DNA from 4 places in the Candidatus Aalborgicola defluviihabitans genome. Region 1 is predicted to be linked to each of the others. Evidence: predicted binding sites of a transcription regulator. Region 1 holds the regulator's gene; each other region holds the start of a gene.
What was found. Region 1 encodes sigma-54, which starts transcription at its own class of promoters, with help from an activator protein. Its sites were predicted from a motif close to TGGCANGNAANCTGCTTT; they were not measured.

Region 1 (4,586 bases):
CAGAAGCGCGAGGCGATGGATGAATACATTGAAGGCGAGAGCGAACTGATTGAATACGACGGCCGTGCCGATGTGGTCAAGTTCCTGCACAAGGCCGTGCTGCGCCGTCTGCGCGGTACCACGCTGGCCGACGAGATTACCGGTGGCCTGATCGTCTACGAAAACCTGACCGACACCTTCAGCGTGGATGGCGGTACCACCAAGGGTGCAACCCCTGTGCCCGGCGCCCGCGTTCGTGCCATTCTGACCCCCAAGCCGCAGGGCAGCAATACTTCCGCACCCCAGCCGGTGATGCCGTCGTCCAGCCCTGGGGTCGGCTTGCGCGCCACCACCACCCTCGGGGGCGCAGCAAAGTGAGCGATTCCACAGCGGCAGCCACCGTGCAGGCGGTGGATACCGACACCGGGCGGCTTGAAGTCAGCCACATCCAGAAGGCCTATGGCAAGCGCCAGGTGGTCAAGGACGTGTCGCTGACCGTGCGCACTGGCGAAGTGGTGGGTTTGTTGGGCCCCAATGGAGCGGGCAAGACCACCTCGTTTTACATCATCGTCGGGCTGGTGCGCGCCAGCGCGGGGGACATCACCATTGATGGGCACTCCATCGAGCACATGCCGATCCACCGCCGCGCGCGCCTGGGGCTGGGCTACCTGCCACAAGAAGCGTCGATCTTTCGCAAGCTTAATGTGGAAGAAAACGTACGCGCGGTGCTGGAGCTGCAACACGATGAGGCCGGCCAACCGCTGAGCAACGCCGATATCGACCGGCGCCTGACTGCCCTGCTGCAAGACCTGCGGGTGGAGCACTTGCGTGACTCGCCCTCGCTGGCGTTGTCCGGCGGTGAGCGCCGCCGCGTGGAAATTGCCCGCGCACTGGCTACCCGACCGCGCTTCATCCTGCTGGATGAGCCCTTTGCTGGCATCGACCCGATTGCGGTGATCGAAATCCAGCGCATCATCAACTTTCTTAAAAGCCGTGGCATTGGTGTGCTGATCACCGACCACAACGTGCGCGAAACCCTGGGCATTTGCGACCACGCGTACATCATCAGCGACGGCACGGTGTTGGCCCAAGGCACGCCGGCCGAGATCGTCGATAACGCCGATGTGCGCCGGGTGTACCTCGGCGAGCACTTCAAAATGTAATGGCCCCCACGCTCGTCACTGCGTACACTGCGCTGCCCCCCGAGGGGGCTAAGTCTCCTTGGGGCGGCCCTGCGGAGACTTGATGAAACACGGCCTTTCATTACGGGTCTCGCAGCACCTGGCGCTCACGCCCCAACTGCAGCAGTCCATTCGCCTGTTGCAACTCTCGACCCTGGAGTTGAGCCAGGAAGTGGAGCAGATGCTCGACGAAAACCCGTTTCTGGAAATGAGCCAGGACGATGCGGTGCGTGAGGAATTCGGCCTGGCCCAGGCAGACACGCCAGTCAGTGAAGGCGAGCGCGAAGTGGAGTTTGCTCCTGTTTCTATAGCTGACTACGCTGATTCGACGAGGGCTGATGGCCCAAAAGATGAAGAGATTACGCCCCTGACCGCATCCGAGGATCCCAACTGGGACGGCGATGGCACCACTGAGCTGGTGCCTGACGACGGCGAATGGGGCACCGACGCCAAGGCCAAAACCAACAATCTGGACGCCGGTGAAGAAACCGACGCCACGGAACTCGCGCGTAGCCAGGAATCCCTGCAATCGCACCTGCACCGCCAGGCTTTGCGTTTGCGACTGAGCGAGACCGATGCCAGTGCCTTGCGCTTCCTGATCGAGTCGCTCAACGACGATGGCTACCTGGAAGACCCGCTGGATGACTTGGCCCGTGGCCTGGCCGGTGAGGATGCTGAACAGGTGGAAGACCTGGTGCACCACTTCACCGTGGCATTGGGTCTGCTGCATAACCTGGAGCCGGCCGGTGTCGGCGCGCGGAACCTGGGCGAATGCCTGCGTCTGCAACTGCGCGCCCAACTTGATGATGCGCTAGACACGCCCACGCCTGAACGTGCCGCGCTGTTGGCGCTGGCATTGCGCGTCTGCGCGCAACCCATGGACTTGCTGGCCCGCCGAGACGTAAAAACCCTGGTGCAGCGCTGCGGCGGCACGGATGCTCAAACCCGCGAGGCCATCGCCCTGATTGCCCGGTTGGAGCCCAAGCCCGGACGGCGTTTCGTGGATGTGGAGCGCAACATTGTGGTGCCCGATGTTCTGGTGGTTGCCGCCACCAAGGTGCGCCCCGGTGCCAGCCCGCAGTTTCGCGTCATACTCAATCCCGACGTGATGCCCAAGTTGCGCGTGCACGACATCTATGCCAATGTGCTGCGCAACCACCGTGGCGGCAAAGACGCCGCCAGCTACGCCGGCTTGCAACAGCGCCTGCAAGAGGCGCGCTGGTTTATCAAAAACATCCAGCAACGATTCGATACCATTTTGCGGGTCAGCACCGCTATCGTGGAGCGGCAGAAAAGCTTTTTTACCCATGGCGAGCTGGCCATGCGCCCCCTGGTGTTACGCGAAATTGCCGATGAATTGGGCCTGCACGAATCCACCATCAGCCGCGTTACTACCGCCAAATACATGGCCACGCCGTTTGGCACGTTTGAGCTGAAGTATTTTTTTGGCTCCGGCCTGGGCACTGAATCTGGCGGTAATGCCTCCAGCACGGCGGTGCGTGCACTCATCAAACAGTTCATCAGCGCCGAGAGCAACAAGAAGCCCTTCTCCGACAACCAGATTTCCGAGATGCTCAAGGAGCAGGGAATCGACTGCGCCCGCCGCACCGTGGCCAAATACCGCGAGGGGCTCAAAATCGCCCCTGCATCGCTGAGGAAAGCGTTGTAGCGGCCATGCCCTCAGTCCCCTCGGCGGATACGGGCCCACCAGGAGTTGTGTTAACCGCCTACGACAAGAGCGGAAGTATTGACACTTTTCACACCCTTCACTTTTTCCGCAATCATCTTCACCAGGTCAATAGCATCCTGAGTGGGCAACTTGCCGTTCAGACTTACGACGCAGTGTTTGGTTTAGACGCCGACCTTGACCGCTGAATCTACTTTACTTGTTGCGGTATTGGACGCAGCCCCAGAGTGGTCTGCAGTTGCTGCTGCTGCCAGCTTTACAGCGTCGACGGCAGTGGCGACATTACCCGCAGCTCGAACCGGTCCTTGAAAGTGATTGTCCAGAACATGGGTTCATGCGCCGTATCGGAAACAATGGATGCAACGTTGGACGGGTAGACATGCACCACGCTCCCGCCGTCGGGAGGAACGACAGCATGGTAATGCCGGCGTACGGCAACAGAGCCCGGCAACATCTCCAATACTTTCGCCAACGAATCGACGACCCGTATGCTCTCCTGCGTCTGACCGAAAACCTGTACCGAGGTCTGTCCGACCTGTTGTTCCGGGACGGCCTCCACAAACAGCACGGCTGTGGGGTTGATGTGCACCGCCTCGGACGTGGGCGGATTGGTCGCGCGGCAAAGTTGGATGGTGGACATCGTCAGTCCAGGAAACCTGCCGGAACGACTTCCCGGGCATGCTCCCGCTCCCAGTAGGTGGAACGGCCATAGTGACTGTAGAGTTCCTGCTCACGGCTGCGGTTGAGGTCCGCTGAGGATTCATAGTGCGGGCTGTTTCGAACAGTCGCCCGGGTCAAGTTGACGGTAACGCTGGAGTCAGCCCAATTCACGTTGGTAATCCACTCTGGTGGAATCAAGACTTTGTTGCCCATCCACCAGTTGCTGGTGTTAATCACCAAATAACGAATGGCCCAGGTCACTTCGTCTACCAGCATGCCTTGTACATGGCCAATGTCGCCGTCGCTGGCATGGACATGGTAGCCCGCAACCGCCGCGCAACTGCGCAGATGCGGGTCGTCTTCACGTTGGCTGCGCTCGCGCTCGGCCTGGACGTGAAGCTCGGCCGCCTCGGAGCGAATCGGCACTGTCGGCAAATACAGCCCATCCCCCCAGTACCCTCCTGTGCCCCAGTAGTAAGGATAGGCGTAGTAGTCGGCATACTCCATCTCGTGCTGTCGCGACACCGGCTTCTTGGTATCGATGTCCGGGCTATTCTTTAACTGGTCCCGGGTCAGGCTTAAAGACAGGCGCTTGCTAGCCCAGTCGGCGTGTTGCACCGCATAAGGGGAAATCAACACATTGCGACTGGTCAGCCAGGCACCGGTTTTTATCACCATATAGCGGACCACCCAGGATTGGTCGTCGAAGTAGGCGTCCGTGAGTTCGCCCACATCTCCATCGGTCGCGGCGATGGTGTAGCTCTTGAGTTCTTGCATATTGCGCAGCATGGTGCTTCACTCCTGATCAGTGCCTAGGACAGCCTGCATCGTGCTGCCAGGCTACCGCCTGGTCTGTGCGCTGCCTAACTGAGTGCAGATTTATTGGCGCTGGATGAAGGGTACGACACCAGTGTGGTTGTCATTGAACCAATGCAACTTTTCAGGATCTGCAAATTGCGGCTTGTCAGAAAGCGAGTGGTCAATCGTCGAAACTCCTGGCGGCTACTATTGCTTGAGCCGGGTGGACACAGCAGGCACGCGCACAGGGCTGCGCTGCAGACCACGCAATGAAGAATGGT
Region 2 (4,586 bases), on a different contig from region 1:
TGGTGGCCGTGGTCGGTGCAGGCACACATGGCTTTCATTTTGGGCGTGGCCGAGTAGTCGCCGCCAGCGGTAAACATCAGCAACTGCTCCACCAGGCCGGTGCATGAGCCGCAGCTGGCGCTGGCTTTGGTGTGCTTGCGCACTTCGTCCAGGGTAAACAGGCCTTTTTCTTTAATCGCCTTGCAGATGGTGCCCTTGGTCACGCCGTTGCAGCCGCAGACCTCGTCACTGTCTTTCATGGCGGCGGCCTTGTTGTGGCCTTCGTGGCCACCTTCGCCGATATTGCTCTCGCCAAACATCAGCTTGTCGCGGATGTCGGCCACGCTGCGGCCCTCGCGCAACAGCTTGAAGTAGTAGCTGCCGTCCACCGTGTCGCCATACAGGCAGGCACCTACCAGTTTGCCGTCTTTGACCACCAGTTTTTTGTACACGCCGCCAAAGGGGTCGCTCATGACGATTTCTTCGGCCCCGTCGCCACCCAGGAAATCACCGGCGCTGAACAGGTCAATACCGGTGACTTTGAGTTTGGTTGAGGTCAGCGAGCCGGTGTAGCGGCCAATGCCAAACATCGCCAGATGGTTGGCCAGTACCTTGCCCTGCTCAAACAGGGGTGCCACCAGGCCGTAGGCAATGCCCCGGTGCGCAGCGCACTCACCCACGGCGTAGATGCGTGCATCGGTGGTGGTCTGCATGGTGTCGTTGACCACAATGCCCTTGTTGCAGTACAGGCGCATGCTCTCGGCCAAGGCCGTGTTGGGGCGAATGCCAACGGCCATGACCACCAGGTCGGCTGGTACTTGGCTGCCGTCCTTGAACTTGACGGCGGTGACACGCCCGTCGGCGCCACCTACCAGTTCCTGGGTCTGTGCACCAATCAGAAACTGCATGCCGCGCTCTTGCAACGATTTTTCCAACATCTTGCCCGCAGTCGCGTCGAGTTGGCGCTCCATCAGCGTGGGCATGACGTGCACCACGCTCACCGTCATGCCACGCTTCATCAGGCCATTGGCGGCTTCCAGACCCAACAAGCCGCCGCCGATCACCACCGCGTGCTTGTAGTGTTTGGCGGCCTCGATCATGGCCTCGGTATCGGCAATGTCACGGTAGGCTAGTACGCCTGGCAGGTCCGTGCCCGCAATGGGCAGGATGAAAGGGTTGGAGCCGGTGGCCAGCACCAGGCGGTCGTATGCGGTGCTGATTTTTTCGCCCGCTGCGTTCTCGGCGTGCACCACTCGGCGCACCCGGTCCACCTGGGTCACAGTCCAGCCAGCGTGCAGGGTGATGTGGTTATCGGTGTACCACTCCCAGGGGTTCAGAACGATCTCATCGAGGGTCTGCTCACCAGCCAGCACGGGCGACAGCAAGATGCGGTTGTAGTTGGGGTGTGGTTCGGTGCCAAATACGGTGATGTCGTACATCTCCGGTGCAATCTTCAGCAGCTCTTCCAGCGCGCGCACACCGGCCATGCCGTTGCCAATCATGACCAGTTTCATTTTTTTCATACGGGCGACTCCAAAAAATTAGCGTTGCGTTGTGCGCGCTTCGTTATGACTGCAGGGAATTACGCAAGAGCTGTGCCATGTGGGAGCAGGCTTTGGCGGTTTGGTTTTCAGAGGGCAATCGGGAATTTGTCCCACGAGCGGGTTGCAATGCACCAATACGGGGCAACGCGCTTGTTTTTCGTGGTGCGTGCACAAAATGGCCGCTAGCCCTCTTTCTCATTACGTAACCAGCTATCAAAGAAATAGCGTCTGTATAGAAATTAGTGGCCCGAGGTCCGCGCCACAAGCACCATCACCAGCAAGGCCAACACGAGAGAAACGCTCTTCCAGAATACCAAGGGGTTGCGTTCTATCAGTGGCGCGTGGTGGCGGTTGAGGAATGCCGGGTTGGGATGGCGCAGGTCTTGGACAAATTCGGACAGTTCCTCGTAGCGCTTGGCCGGGTTGGGGTGCACCGCCTTGCGCAGGGCTCCATCGATCCAGGCGGGGATGTCCCGCTCGTCTTCGAGCACCGAGGCATACTGCAACCGGTTTTGCGCCGCGCGGGTTTGGCACTTGGCCACTTCCGCCCCATAGGGCAGGCGCCCGGTCAGCATCTGGTAGGCAATCACGCCGAGCGAAAACAGATCGGCGCGGGGCGTTGCCCTTTCATCCAGAAATATTTCGGGCGCCGTGTATTGGGCGGTGCCCAGAATCGCCTCGGGGTGTGTGGCAGTCATGGTCTCGGCAATGCCGGCTACCCGGGTCGAGCCAAAGTCAATGATCTTCACAGTGCCCGTGGTGTCGATCATGATGTTGTCGGGGCGTAGGTCCTGGTGCAGCATTTCCAGCCGGTGGAAGGCACGCAAGCCCCGGGCGATTTGTTCGACCATGCTGCGCACCGTCTCTAAGCTGGGTGTGGGGTGGTCGGTCATCCACTGCGTCAGGGTCTGGCCGTCGATGAACTCGGTGGCCACGTACAGAAAATTGCGCTTGCGGGTTTGCTGGCAGGGCTTGAGTACATGCGCGCTGTTGATACGCCTGGCCACCCACTCTTCGGTCAGAAAGCGCTCCAAATACGCGGGGTCGCCGCGCAGGTCAATCGACGGTGTTTTCAGGATGACGGGGGTGTGGGTCTCGCTGTCCACGGCCAGGTAGATGTGGCTGCGGCTGCTGCCATGCACCTCCCGCACGATGGTGTAGCCATCCAACACCATGCGGGGTTCCAGAATGGGCGGGAACGGCAGGCCCAACTGGTGCTGCTGAAATTCATGGGCCTCATGCACGGGCAGTTCGTCAATCCGCACAATCTGCACGGTAAGGTTGTCGGTACTGCCCTGCGCGTAGGCGGTTTGCACCAACTGCTCTGCGACCGCCTGCAAATCGCACGGTCCTTCCTGACCAGCATGGAGCATGCCGACCATGGCCTTGGCGTGGAGGTGTTCGTAGACCCCATCGGTGGCCAGGAGAAAGATATCGCCCGGCTCCAGCGGCTGGGTCTGGTAGTCGATCTCGATTTGCGGATTGACGCCCAGCGCACGGCCCAGGTAGCTCTGACCGTTGCCGACCCACACGCGGTGGTCGGCAGTCAGTTGCTCCAGCGTGTTGCCGCGCAGCCGGTAAATGCGCGAGTCGCCCACATGGAATATATGGGCAGTGGTCGATTTGAGGACCATGGCGCTGAGCGTGCACACATAGCCACGGTCCTTGTCGTAGCGGTATTGGCTATGCTGGGATTGCGCATGCAGCCAGGAGTTGGTTGCATCCAGAATCCGCTTGGCCGAGGTCTTGACCGACCAGGCGTCCGAGGTGCAGTAGTAGTCCTCCAGAAAACCGGCAACTGCGTACTGGCTGGCCACTTGGCTGACCGCGCTGCTGCTGATGCCGTCGGCCAGCGCCAGCGCAATGCCCTTTGCGGTGAGTTGTGGCTCGTTCGGAATGTAGGCGCCATGAAAGTCCTGATTGACCTCCTTGCGCCCTTTCTCCGAACACTGCCCTATCGAAATTTTCAAAGCGCGGGCCATGGCGCCGCAGACTATGGGAATGCACGCTTGGGTGCCGTCTTCAGGTGCGTGGTGTACAGGGTGAGGCCGGTGAATGACAGTCCCCCTACCAGATTGCCCAGCACAGTGGGGATTTCATTCCAGATCAGGTAGTCCATCATCGAAAAATGGGCACCCAACAGCAGGCCGGATGGAAACAGGAACATGTTCACCACCGAGTGCTCAAAGGCCATGTAGAAGAACAGCATGATGGGCATCCACATGGCCACCACTTTGCCGGTGACGGTGGTCGAAATCATGGCGCCAACCACACCGGTGGACACCATCCAGTTGCACAGCATGCCGCGCACAAACAGGGTCAGCATACCGGCAGCACCGTATTCGGCATAGCCCAGCGTGCGTTTCTCACCGATTACGCCAATGGCCTTGCCCACGGCATTGGGTTCCACCGAGAAGCCGTAGGTGAAGGTAATGGCCATCAGCACCGCCACCGTGAAGGCACCGGCAAAGTTGCCCGCAAACACCAGGCCCCAGTTTTTTAGCACCCCGCCCAGAGTCACACCGGGGCGCTTGTCGATCAGCGCCAGCGGTGTCAAGACAAAGACGCCCGTCAGCAGGTCAAATCCCAGCAGGTACAGCATGCAAAAGCCCACCGGAAACAACACGGCGCCAGCCAGGGGCTGACCGGTCTGCACATTGATGGTTATGGAAAACACCGCCGCCAGTGCCAGGATGGCACCTGCCATGTAGGCCCGGATCAAGGTGTCCCGTGTGGACATGAAGATTTTGGACTCGCCTGCATCCACCATCTTGGTCACAAACTCTGAAGGTACCAAATACGCCATATCCACTCCGTTTCGTTGGTCGTTAAAAAAGTCTCGACCAACTACTTGCACAGACTGTGCCAGCTGTGAATGGGGCCAGCGCGCACCGTATGGTGCATTCAGTGGGTATGGACAAGGTGTTGTGCATCAAGCTGGTGCGTGTGCACCCTTACACTGCGCTCTCGGCCTGCCAACACCATTTCTACCCATGAACCCCATTGCCCATACACCCGCGCCACCGTATTACGCGGTCATCTTCACCTCACTGCGTACCGATG
Region 3 (4,586 bases), 240 kb from region 1:
GGTACGTCAACGGGTTGAGGGTTTGCCATTGCAATGTGTGCGTCTGCGACGGATCAACGGCTGGACCATCGCCAGGAAACGGGTTGGTTTGAGGGAGCATGGCGGACGCTTTCACAATGTGACTCAATGCCAAATTGTGCACCGAACCAGCACAAAAACCCCGGAGGAACACACGTTCGTCCGGGGTTTTGCGCAGCGTGCCTAGCGGCTGTAAGCCGTTTCTCCGTGCGAGGTGATGTCCAGGCCTTCGCGCTCGTCTTCTTCGCTGACGCGCAGACCGATGGTCTTGTCGACGATGAAGTAGGCAACAACCGATACGATGCCCGACCACAGCACAGTCACACCTACGGCCTTGGCCTGGATCCACACTTGCGCGGCAATGGAGTAGTCAGCCGGTGTGACCATGGTTGCCGTCACCCAGTCGCCCATGGCGCTCGGGCCTCCCAAGGAGGGTGATGCGAAGACACCGGTCAACAGGGCACCCAGAATGCCGCAGACACCGTGCACGCCGAACACGTCCAGCGAGTCGTCAGCGCCCAGCATCTTCTTCAGGCCGGTCACACCCCACAGACCGGCAAAACCAGCGATCAGGCCGATCGCCAGACCACCGCCGATGCCGACGTTGCCGGCTGCCGGCGTGATGGCCACCAAACCTGCCACTGCGCCAGACGCAGCACCCAACATGGAGGCTTTGCCCTTGTGCATGGCTTCACCGATAGACCAGGTCAGCACGGCCGCTGCCGTTGCACCCAGGGTGTTGATGAAGGCCAGGGCGGCAAAGCCATTGGCTTCCAATGCGGAGCCCGCGTTAAAGCCGAACCAGCCGACCCACAGCAAGGCAGCACCCACCATAGTCAATGTCAGGCTGTGGGGTGCCATGGCTTCCTTGCCGTAGCCAATACGCTTGCCGATAAAGAAGGCACCGACCAAACCGGCGACCGCAGCGTTGATGTGCACCACCGTACCGCCTGCGAAGTCCATCGCACCCCACTGCCACAGCATGCCAGCCGTGGCATTAACCTTGTCGACCACTTCCTTGCTGATGTAAGCGTCAGGGCCGGCCCAGAACCAGACCATGTGCGCCATAGGCAAGTAGCTGAAGGTGAACCACAGCACCATGAAGGCCAACACGGCAGCGAACTTGATGCGTTCAGCGAATGATCCGACGATCAGCGCGCAAGTGATGCCGGCAAACGTGGCCTGGAATGCGGCAAACACGATCTCAGGGATCACAACGCCCTTGCTGAATGTGGCGGCATTGGCAAAAGTACCCGCAGCGTTGTCCCAGATGCCCTTCATGAGCAACCGGTCAAACCCGCCGATGAACGGGTTGCCCTCGGTAAACGCCAGGCTGTAGCCGTAGATGAACCACAGCACCACAATCATCGAGAACGTGACCATGACCTGCATCAGCACAGACAGCATGTTCTTGCTGCGCACCAAACCACCGTAGAACAGCGCCAGGCCCGGCACAGTCATCAAGATGACCAGCATGGTGGAGACCATCATCCAGGCGGTGTCACCCTTGTTGGGGACCAGTGTTAGCGCGGGTGCCACAGTCTGCGCCAGCGCGACAGAACCCGCGGTTAACAGACTCCAACCCAGCGCAAGGGAAATGAATAATTTTTTCATGGTGTTTTCCAATCACAGGGCGTCGTTGCCGGTCTCGCCGGTGCGGATGCGCACGACCTGTTCCAGGTCGTACACAAAAATCTTGCCGTCGCCGATCTTGCCGGTGCGAGCGGCGCCTTCGATGGCCTCAATCACGCGTTCCACCAGCGCGTCGTCGACCGCCGCTTCTATCTTGACCTTGGGCAAAAAGTCGACCACGTACTCCGCGCCACGGTACAGCTCGGTGTGCCCTTTTTGACGCCCAAAGCCTTTGACTTCGGTGACGGTGATGCCCTGCACGCCCATGCCGGACAGGGCTTCGCGCACCTCGTCGAGCTTGAATGGTTTGATGATTGCCGTTACGAGTTTCATGGTGCTTCCTTGTGTGTTGATCGACGCCATCAGAACGTGTACTTGACGCCGACGGTCAGTGCGTTCTTGCCCAGGTTGTCAAAGCCTCCGACCTTGTAGAACGCGTCCTTGGCGTCAGTGGTCATGGCTGCTATGGAGGCCGTCAGGCCGGTACCGAAGTCCTTGGTCAGCGTCAGCGACCAATCGGTGTAATCCCCTGCATTGCCAGCCTGGTTGGGAATGCTCTGGCGGCCCACGTGCGGAGTCAGCGTGAAGCCATTGCCCAGATCCAATGCGGCAGCCAGTTCAAGGTAGTTCGCACCCTTGCTGTCGGGGTTGGCAATGAAGTTGCTGGTGGCCTGGCTGTACTTGGCGGTGACGATGCCGAAGGTCAGTGCACCATAGACTTCTGTGGTGTTGGCGTTGACCAGCACCTTGTCGGCTGTGTTGCCGGGGTATTGGTAGGTGATCACGCCCACGTCAAAGGTTAAATCTTTGGCGATTTCACCCTTGAAGCCGCCGTACAGATCGACTTCGGTGGAACCATCGGTGGCACCCACATAGTCCTTGATCCAATTGATGTTGGAACCCCAGATGCCAACGTAGGCACCACTCTTGTGGGCGTAGTCAGCCCCCAACTGGAGCGCGGGCTTGAACGACGTCTGTGCCACGCTGCGAAAGCGGTAGTCGCTCACAACGCCTACGTTGAAGCTCAGGGTGGACTGCGGCTCAGCAGCCGGGGCAGCCGTTTGTGCCAGAGCGGCCGTACTGGCCAGTGCACAGGCGAGGGCGAGAAGGGTCTTGGACTTGGTTGGCATTGAAGGCTCCGATCGGTTAAGGGGATAGTCCCACTTAGCACGATGCATGCCACATGCCATTCAAGGTCTGTATCGCGCTTGACCGTTGACGTTGGCGTACAGATATCGCTATCATGACTGTATATATTTACAGTTTGCACTAGTCTAGTGCATAACCTGGGCGCAAAGGTCTGGACAGTGCGCACTTTTTGGGAGCATGGGCTATGGGCTTGTCTTTGGTGCAAAGCCGTGCTTTGCGGGGCCTGGAGGCCGCACGGGTCACCGTGGAAGTGCATCTGGCCAATGGGCTACCCAGCTTTACCCTGGTTGGGCTGGCCGATGTGGAGGTCAAGGAAGCCCGCGAGCGGGTTCGCTGCGCCATTCAAAATGCTGGCTTGCAATTTCCGCACAACCAACGTATCACCGTCAATCTGGCGCCGGCTGACCTGCCCAAAGACTCCGGCCGACTCGACCTTCCCATTGCATTGGGCATTCTGGCCGCCAGTGGGCAGATTGACGGCAGCCGTTTGGCAGACTATGAGTTTGCCGGCGAGCTGTCGCTAACCGGAGCGTTGCAGCCTGTGCGGGGCGCATTGGCCATGGCGTTGGCCTTGCACAGCACCACTGCAGTTCCCAAGTTGGTATTGCCACCCGGCAATGCCGAAGAGGCGGCGCTGGTACCTGGCTCTCAGGTGTACCGGGCCCGCCACCTGCTGGACGTGGTTCGCCAGTTTGTCCCGCCTGGCAGCACTGCAGCGGCCCAGGACGACACGGAGCCCGTGCCCGATGACGGCTGGTGCCGTGTGGAGGCGGTTCTGCACACCCCGCATCGTACCGGCCCCGATATGGCCGACGTCAAAGGTCAGGCCGGTGCCAAGCGCGCCCTGGAAATTGCTGCCGCTGGAGGCCACAGTCTGCTCATGGTGGGGCCACCGGGTTCTGGCAAGTCCATGTTGGCGCAACGTTTTGCCGGACTGCTGCCGCCCATGTCATGTGAAGAGGCGCTGCAAAGCGCCGCCATCAGCAGCCTGCGCGGACGCTTTGCGATTGAAAACTGGGGTCAACGGCCCACCTGCTCGCCCCACCACTCGGCCAGCGCCGTGGCTCTGGTAGGCGGCGGATCACCACCGCGTCCCGGCGAAGTATCCCTTGCCCACCACGGCGTCCTGTTTCTGGACGAAATGCCAGAATTTCAGCGCACAGCACTGGAGGCGCTGCGTGAGCCCCTGGAGACTGGCGCCATCACCATCTCGCGGGCGGCGCAGCGCTGCGAATTTCCGGCGCGCTTTCAATTGGTGGGTGCCATGAACCCCTGCCCCTGCGGTTACCTGGGCAGTGCAAGCCACCGCTGCCGTTGCACGCCCGATCAGATCCGCCGCTACCAATCCAAATTGAGTGGGCCGCTGATGGACCGCATCGATCTGCACGTGGACGTACCCCAGGTGCCCCACTCCGATTTGCTGGGGGCACAGTTGGGTGAATCCAGCACCAGTATTCGCCAGCGTTGCGTGGCGGCTCGCCAGCGGGCCATGGATCGTCAGGGTAGCAGCAATATGGCCCTACAAGGCCAGGCCATTGACCAGCACGCCCTGCTGGCAGCGGATGCACTGCAGTTTTTGCACATGGCCGCAGCGCGCCTGGGCTGGTCGGCGCGCGGCACGCACCGCACACTCAAAGTGGCGCGTACCATAGCCGATCTGGCTGGTTCGCAGCACACGCAAATCGGCCACGTGGCCGAGGCCATGCAGTACCGCCGCACAGTGTCCCCCTAGGACCATCGCGTACTCCGATATGATTCTGCGCTAACTGGGTATCTAGCACACAATG
Region 4 (4,586 bases), on a different contig from region 1:
GTTCTTGATTTCGTGCGCCAGATTGCGGATGAGTTCCTTGTTGGTCTGGGCCTGCTCGGCCAGGCGCTCTTCACGCTCCTGGCGTGTCTGCTGCTCCAGTGGCACCATCTCGACGATGATCTCGGTCACCGGTTCGGTCCAGGTGATGATGACATGCACTGGCAAGGGCTCGGCGCTGATGCGTTTTAAAAAAGCGTCGTAGCGCAGTACATCAAAGGCGTTCTCGCGTGCACCGTTCAGGGCATTGCGAAACAGAGCAGGTTCGGTAAAGGCCTCCGCCAGATTCGACCCAACAATGTTGCGCCGGGAAATGCCCATGGCATCTTCCAAAGCGGAGTTGGCGAAGGTGACGGATGCATCCGGCCCCACCACGGCCACCAGCGTGGCCAGAAGATCAAATGCTTGTAAACGGGACGGTGCTTCCACCAAACCGTCTATTTAGGAGAAGAACTGGCCGAAGCGGACGACAGGCGGCCCAACTCGCGCCGGATGCCATCGATGTCGCTTTCATTGCGGGCAATGTTGGCCTTGAGTTCGGCGACCCGCTCCAGGTACTTCTGTTGGTTGCGGGCTTCAGAGGCGAGCCTCTCGGGCTCGCCATTGTTGTATTCCTTGACCAGTTCAACCTGGCGTGTCTCAGCTTTTTTGAGCTCGGATTCCAGAATCATGCGCGAATCGGAGTCTTTGGCGCGCTGGTCGGCAGAATCTGTACGTGTGCCGGGCTGGGCGCCACTCGCTGCACGGCTGGCGGCGGGCTTGTTGGACTGAACCACGGTCACATTGCCGCCAGAGATCAGCTTGCAGGACTTAGCCTGGGCCTCCGTGACCGTGTTGGTGTATTCATTGCCGCAGCGGTAAATCTTGGCCTGGGCCCAACTGGTGGTGCCCACCAAACTGGCCAACAAGGGAATCAAAAAAACAATTTTCATGTAGTGTCCACACAGCCCGTTCAAGGTTGGCCAGCCAGTATGCTTCAAAAAGAGGCAAAAACAAAATTTCGCCTCACCGATGTCGCTATGTGATCACTTTGCTAACCATTGGTTGCAAAAAAAAAGGACGGCGAGTGCCGTCCTTTTCGATCAATCCACAATGACTGCCCCCGAATGGGCAGCCAAATCCCATTACAGGGAGTAGTACATATCGTATTCAACCGGGTGCACCGCCATGCGAAAGCGGGTCACTTCGCTCATCTTGAGCTCGATGTAGGCATCGATCATGCTGTCGGAGAACACGCCGCCCTTGGTCAGGAACGCACGGTCTTTGTCCAGGCATTCCAGCGCCTGGTCCAGGCTGTGGCACACGGTGGGTACCAGCTTGTCCTCTTCGGGAGGCAAATGGTACAAGTCTTTGGTAGCCGCTTCGCCGGGGTGGATCTTGTTTTCCACGCCGTCCAGACCGGCCATCAGCAGAGCGGCAAAGCCCAGGTAAGGGTTCATCAATGGATCGGGAAAGCGGGCTTCCACGCGACGGCCCTTGGGGTTGGCCACAAACGGGATGCGGATCGAAGCAGAACGGTTCTTGGCCGAGTAAGCCAACTTGACCGGTGCTTCGAAGTGCGGAACCAGGCGCTTGTAGCTGTTGGTGCCGGGGTTGGTGATGGCGTTCAGCGCACGGGCATGCTTGATGATGCCGCCGATGTAATACAACGCGAAGTCGCTCAAACCGGCATAGCCGTCGCCAGCAAACAGGTTCTTGCCGTCTTTCCACACCGACTGGTGCACGTGCATGCCAGAGCCGTTGTCGCCGTGGTAGGGCTTGGGCATGAAAGTAGCGGTTTTGCCGTAGGCATTGGCCACGTTGTGGATCACATACTTTTGCAGCATGGTCCAGTCGGCGCGCTCGACCAAAGTCGAGAAGCGGGTGCCAATTTCGTTTTGGCCCGCGCCCGCCACTTCGTGGTGGAACACTTCAACCGGGATGCCCAGGGATTCGAGAATCAGGGACATCTCGGCGCGCATGTCTTGCGTGCTGTCGACCGGGGGCACGGGGAAGTAGCCGCCCTTGGTGGTGGGACGGTGGCCGCGGTTGCCGCCTTCGAGCTTGGAGCCGCTGTTCCAGGGGGCTTCGTACTCGTCGATTTCGTAGAAGGTGTTGTTGGGTTCGGTGCTCCAACGTACGCCATCAAAAATGAAGAACTCTGGCTCTGGGCCGAAGAAGGCCGTGTCGCCAATGCCGGAGGCCTTGAGGTAGGCTTCAGCGCGCTTGGCGATGGAGCGCGGATCGCGGTCGTAGGCCTTGCCGTCGGCAGGCTCAACCACATCACAATTCATGATGATGGTGGTTTCTTCAAAGAAAGGGTCGATGTTGGCAGTGTTGGGATCGGGCATGAGCAACATGTCCGACGCTTCAATGCCTTTCCAGCCAGCAATGGACGAACCGTCAAACGCATGGCCCGACGCAAACTTGTCTTCATCAAAGTGCGAAACAGGCACGGTGGTGTGCTGCTGCTTGCCGCGGGTATCGGTGAAGCGGAAGTCGACAAACTTGACTTCGTTCTCTTTCACCATCTTCATCACGTCTGCGACGGTCTTGGCCATCAAATACTCCTGTTACACGGTTGTGAAAATTCTCGCCTTGCCTCCATTGCAGTTTTTGTGCCAAAACCCGGGCAAGCACCATTTTTGGTAAATCAGGCTATTTTGCCTTGAGACACGTCAGTTTTCCGTTGTGTTGCGTCAAAGTCCGCGTGTGAAGCGGGGGGCGAACGCCTGCCATTTCGGTTGATGCACCAAATCAAGGCTCTTTTGCGTGCACCAATTAAGTGCAATTCTATTTGCGCACCATCTCAGGGCCTAACTTGGCATGCGCCTGCCCCAAACCCTGCAGCAGGGCAGCATAAGCGGGGGCTACAGCAGCGGGTGCGCCTTTTACACCAAGCTCGATATGGTGCCCGTACTGTGCGTGGTCCACGCTGGGCAGGCTGAACACCTTGACCGCATGGTCACGCTCAATGTCCTCCATGAGCGGGGTCAGGCTGGCCTCCATGGCCCCAAACACGATGACCGACTGCTCGACCCAAGCATCCTGCACAAACAGGTGGTGGTAGTGCGTGTCCAGCACCCACTCCATCATGGGATGGGCCATGACCGGGAAACCCGGAACAAAATAAACGCTCCCGCAGTAAAAGCCGGGAATCTTGTTGAACGGGTTAGGGATGATCTGCGCACCGACAGGAAACGTACCCATGTTGAGCCGGTGCAGGTTGTCACTGCGGTTGGGCTCGTAGGCAACGCCCTTCTCCCGGGCAAAGTCCTGCATGCGTTCACGGATCAGCGTCTCAGCCTGGGGGTGCAGGGCCAATTCACGCCCCAGGGCCCGCGCGGCGCACTGGCGTGTGTGGTCATCCGGGGTGGCACCAATTCCTCCACAAGAAAACACCACGTCACCCGAGGCAAAGGCGCGCGCCAGCGTCGCGGTGATGCGCTGCGGATCGTCACCCACGTAGTCGGCATAGGCCAGTGGCAGCCCCCGTGCAGACAGCAACTCAATGGTTTTTGCAAGGTGCTTGTCCTGACGCTTGCCAGACAGGATTTCATCGCCAATGATGATGAGGCCAAAGTTCATGTTGATCTATTCCACGGAAATCAAAAGCGGTGGTTCGGCGACCGGGATTTCCGCCACGATCACGGCCTCGGCCGCGCGTTCCTGGCGCAGAGCCTGCAAGGCCGCCAAACAGTAATGGGTGAACCACAGGGACGAAAAAGCAAACACCAGGGTGTAAATCCAGATTGCCAGCGGCACCAGGAAGACAAAGAAAGTGACCGCAAACAGGGCGCCAAACGCCCACACCAGGCTGGGCGCGGCCCCCAGGTAACCGGTCAACACGCCCATGCCCAGCAGTTGCATGCGATGACGCTTCAAAACCGTGCGGCGCTCTTCGGCGCTGGCGTGGTTAGCCAACGCGTCGAAGGACATGACCCGGTAGGTGAGCCAGCCCCAAATCAGCGGCGGCAAAATCAGCACCAGGGGCGGCACAAACCACAGCGGAAGAGAGGCCACCGTGGCCAGCAGTGCCAGCACCGTGGAGCCCAAAGACCAGGCCACACTGTAGAGAAACGACGCACCGTTGCGCTCTTCCAGTGCCGGAAAACGCCGCAGCGCCACCAGACGCACCAGCATCGGCGTCATCAACAGCGCTACCACCAGCAACGACACCATAACGATCAGGGGCGTCACAACGAAGATGACGACCATTGGGGCCAGCACCGTCTTGATGCGTCCCAACCCAATGCTGTCCAGCCAGGCCCAGCCGTTGTTGACGAACTCGCTGGATTCCAGCAACAGACGCACCTGGTCCATCGCTACATCCCAGTAGAAATAACCTAGGCCTACGGTCAGGGCGACCACCAGAACCAGCGGCAACACCGACAACAGAATCACCCGCGGCCTCAAGCAGTACGCAGCCGCGCGCCAGAACGAATCAAATAGCATGCTCATGTGACAAGGATACCGGGCTTTGAATAGCCTGCAAATCCGCCTCGCTTAACCAGCGCCACTGGCCTGGCGTCAGGTCCACAGGCAAACGCAGACCCCCAATCTGCGAGCGGTGCAAGCCCTCCACGCGGTTACCAACCGCTGCCACCATG

Region 2: nirB (nitrite reductase large subunit NirB) is a predicted target of sigma-54. The motif match lies at 1,563-1,580, and genes of this name have one in related genera.
Region 3: IPI80_RS17045 (TorF family putative porin) is a predicted target of sigma-54. The motif match lies at 2,815-2,832, and genes of this name have one in related genera.
Region 4: glnA (type I glutamate--ammonia ligase) is a predicted target of sigma-54. The motif match lies at 2,583-2,600, and genes of this name have one in related genera.

The regions. Positions count from the first base shown of each region.
Region 1 is NZ_JADJKN010000023.1:487,284-491,869, forward strand. It holds gene lptA (lipopolysaccharide transport periplasmic protein LptA) at 1-357, shown strand, start outside; gene lptB (LPS export ABC transporter ATP-binding protein) at 354-1,142, shown strand; gene rpoN (RNA polymerase factor sigma-54) at 1,225-2,829, shown strand; gene IPI80_RS18305 (hypothetical protein) at 2,880-2,990, opposite strand; gene IPI80_RS18310 (hypothetical protein) at 3,104-3,487, opposite strand; gene IPI80_RS18315 (PRC-barrel domain containing protein) at 3,490-4,296, opposite strand.
Region 2 is NZ_JADJKN010000005.1:534,994-539,579, reverse strand. It holds gene nirB (nitrite reductase large subunit NirB) at 1-1,502, opposite strand, end outside; gene IPI80_RS07300 (protein kinase domain-containing protein) at 1,763-3,505, opposite strand; gene IPI80_RS07295 (formate/nitrite transporter family protein) at 3,517-4,329, opposite strand; gene IPI80_RS07290 (antibiotic biosynthesis monooxygenase family protein) at 4,517-4,586, shown strand, end outside.
Region 3 is NZ_JADJKN010000023.1:243,995-248,580, reverse strand. It holds gene IPI80_RS17060 (SMP-30/gluconolactonase/LRE family protein) at 1-100, opposite strand, end outside; gene amt (ammonium transporter) at 202-1,632, opposite strand; gene glnK (P-II family nitrogen regulator) at 1,645-1,983, opposite strand; gene IPI80_RS17045 (TorF family putative porin) at 2,013-2,780, opposite strand; gene IPI80_RS17040 (YifB family Mg chelatase-like AAA ATPase) at 2,984-4,531, shown strand.
Region 4 is NZ_JADJKN010000005.1:452,755-457,340, forward strand. It holds gene glnL (nitrogen regulation protein NR(II)) at 1-426, opposite strand, end outside; gene IPI80_RS06940 (hypothetical protein) at 435-929, opposite strand; gene glnA (type I glutamate--ammonia ligase) at 1,122-2,537, opposite strand; gene IPI80_RS06950 (competence/damage-inducible protein A) at 2,770-3,570, opposite strand; gene IPI80_RS06955 (EI24 domain-containing protein) at 3,571-4,437, opposite strand; gene IPI80_RS06960 (16S rRNA pseudouridine(516) synthase) at 4,421-4,586, opposite strand, start outside.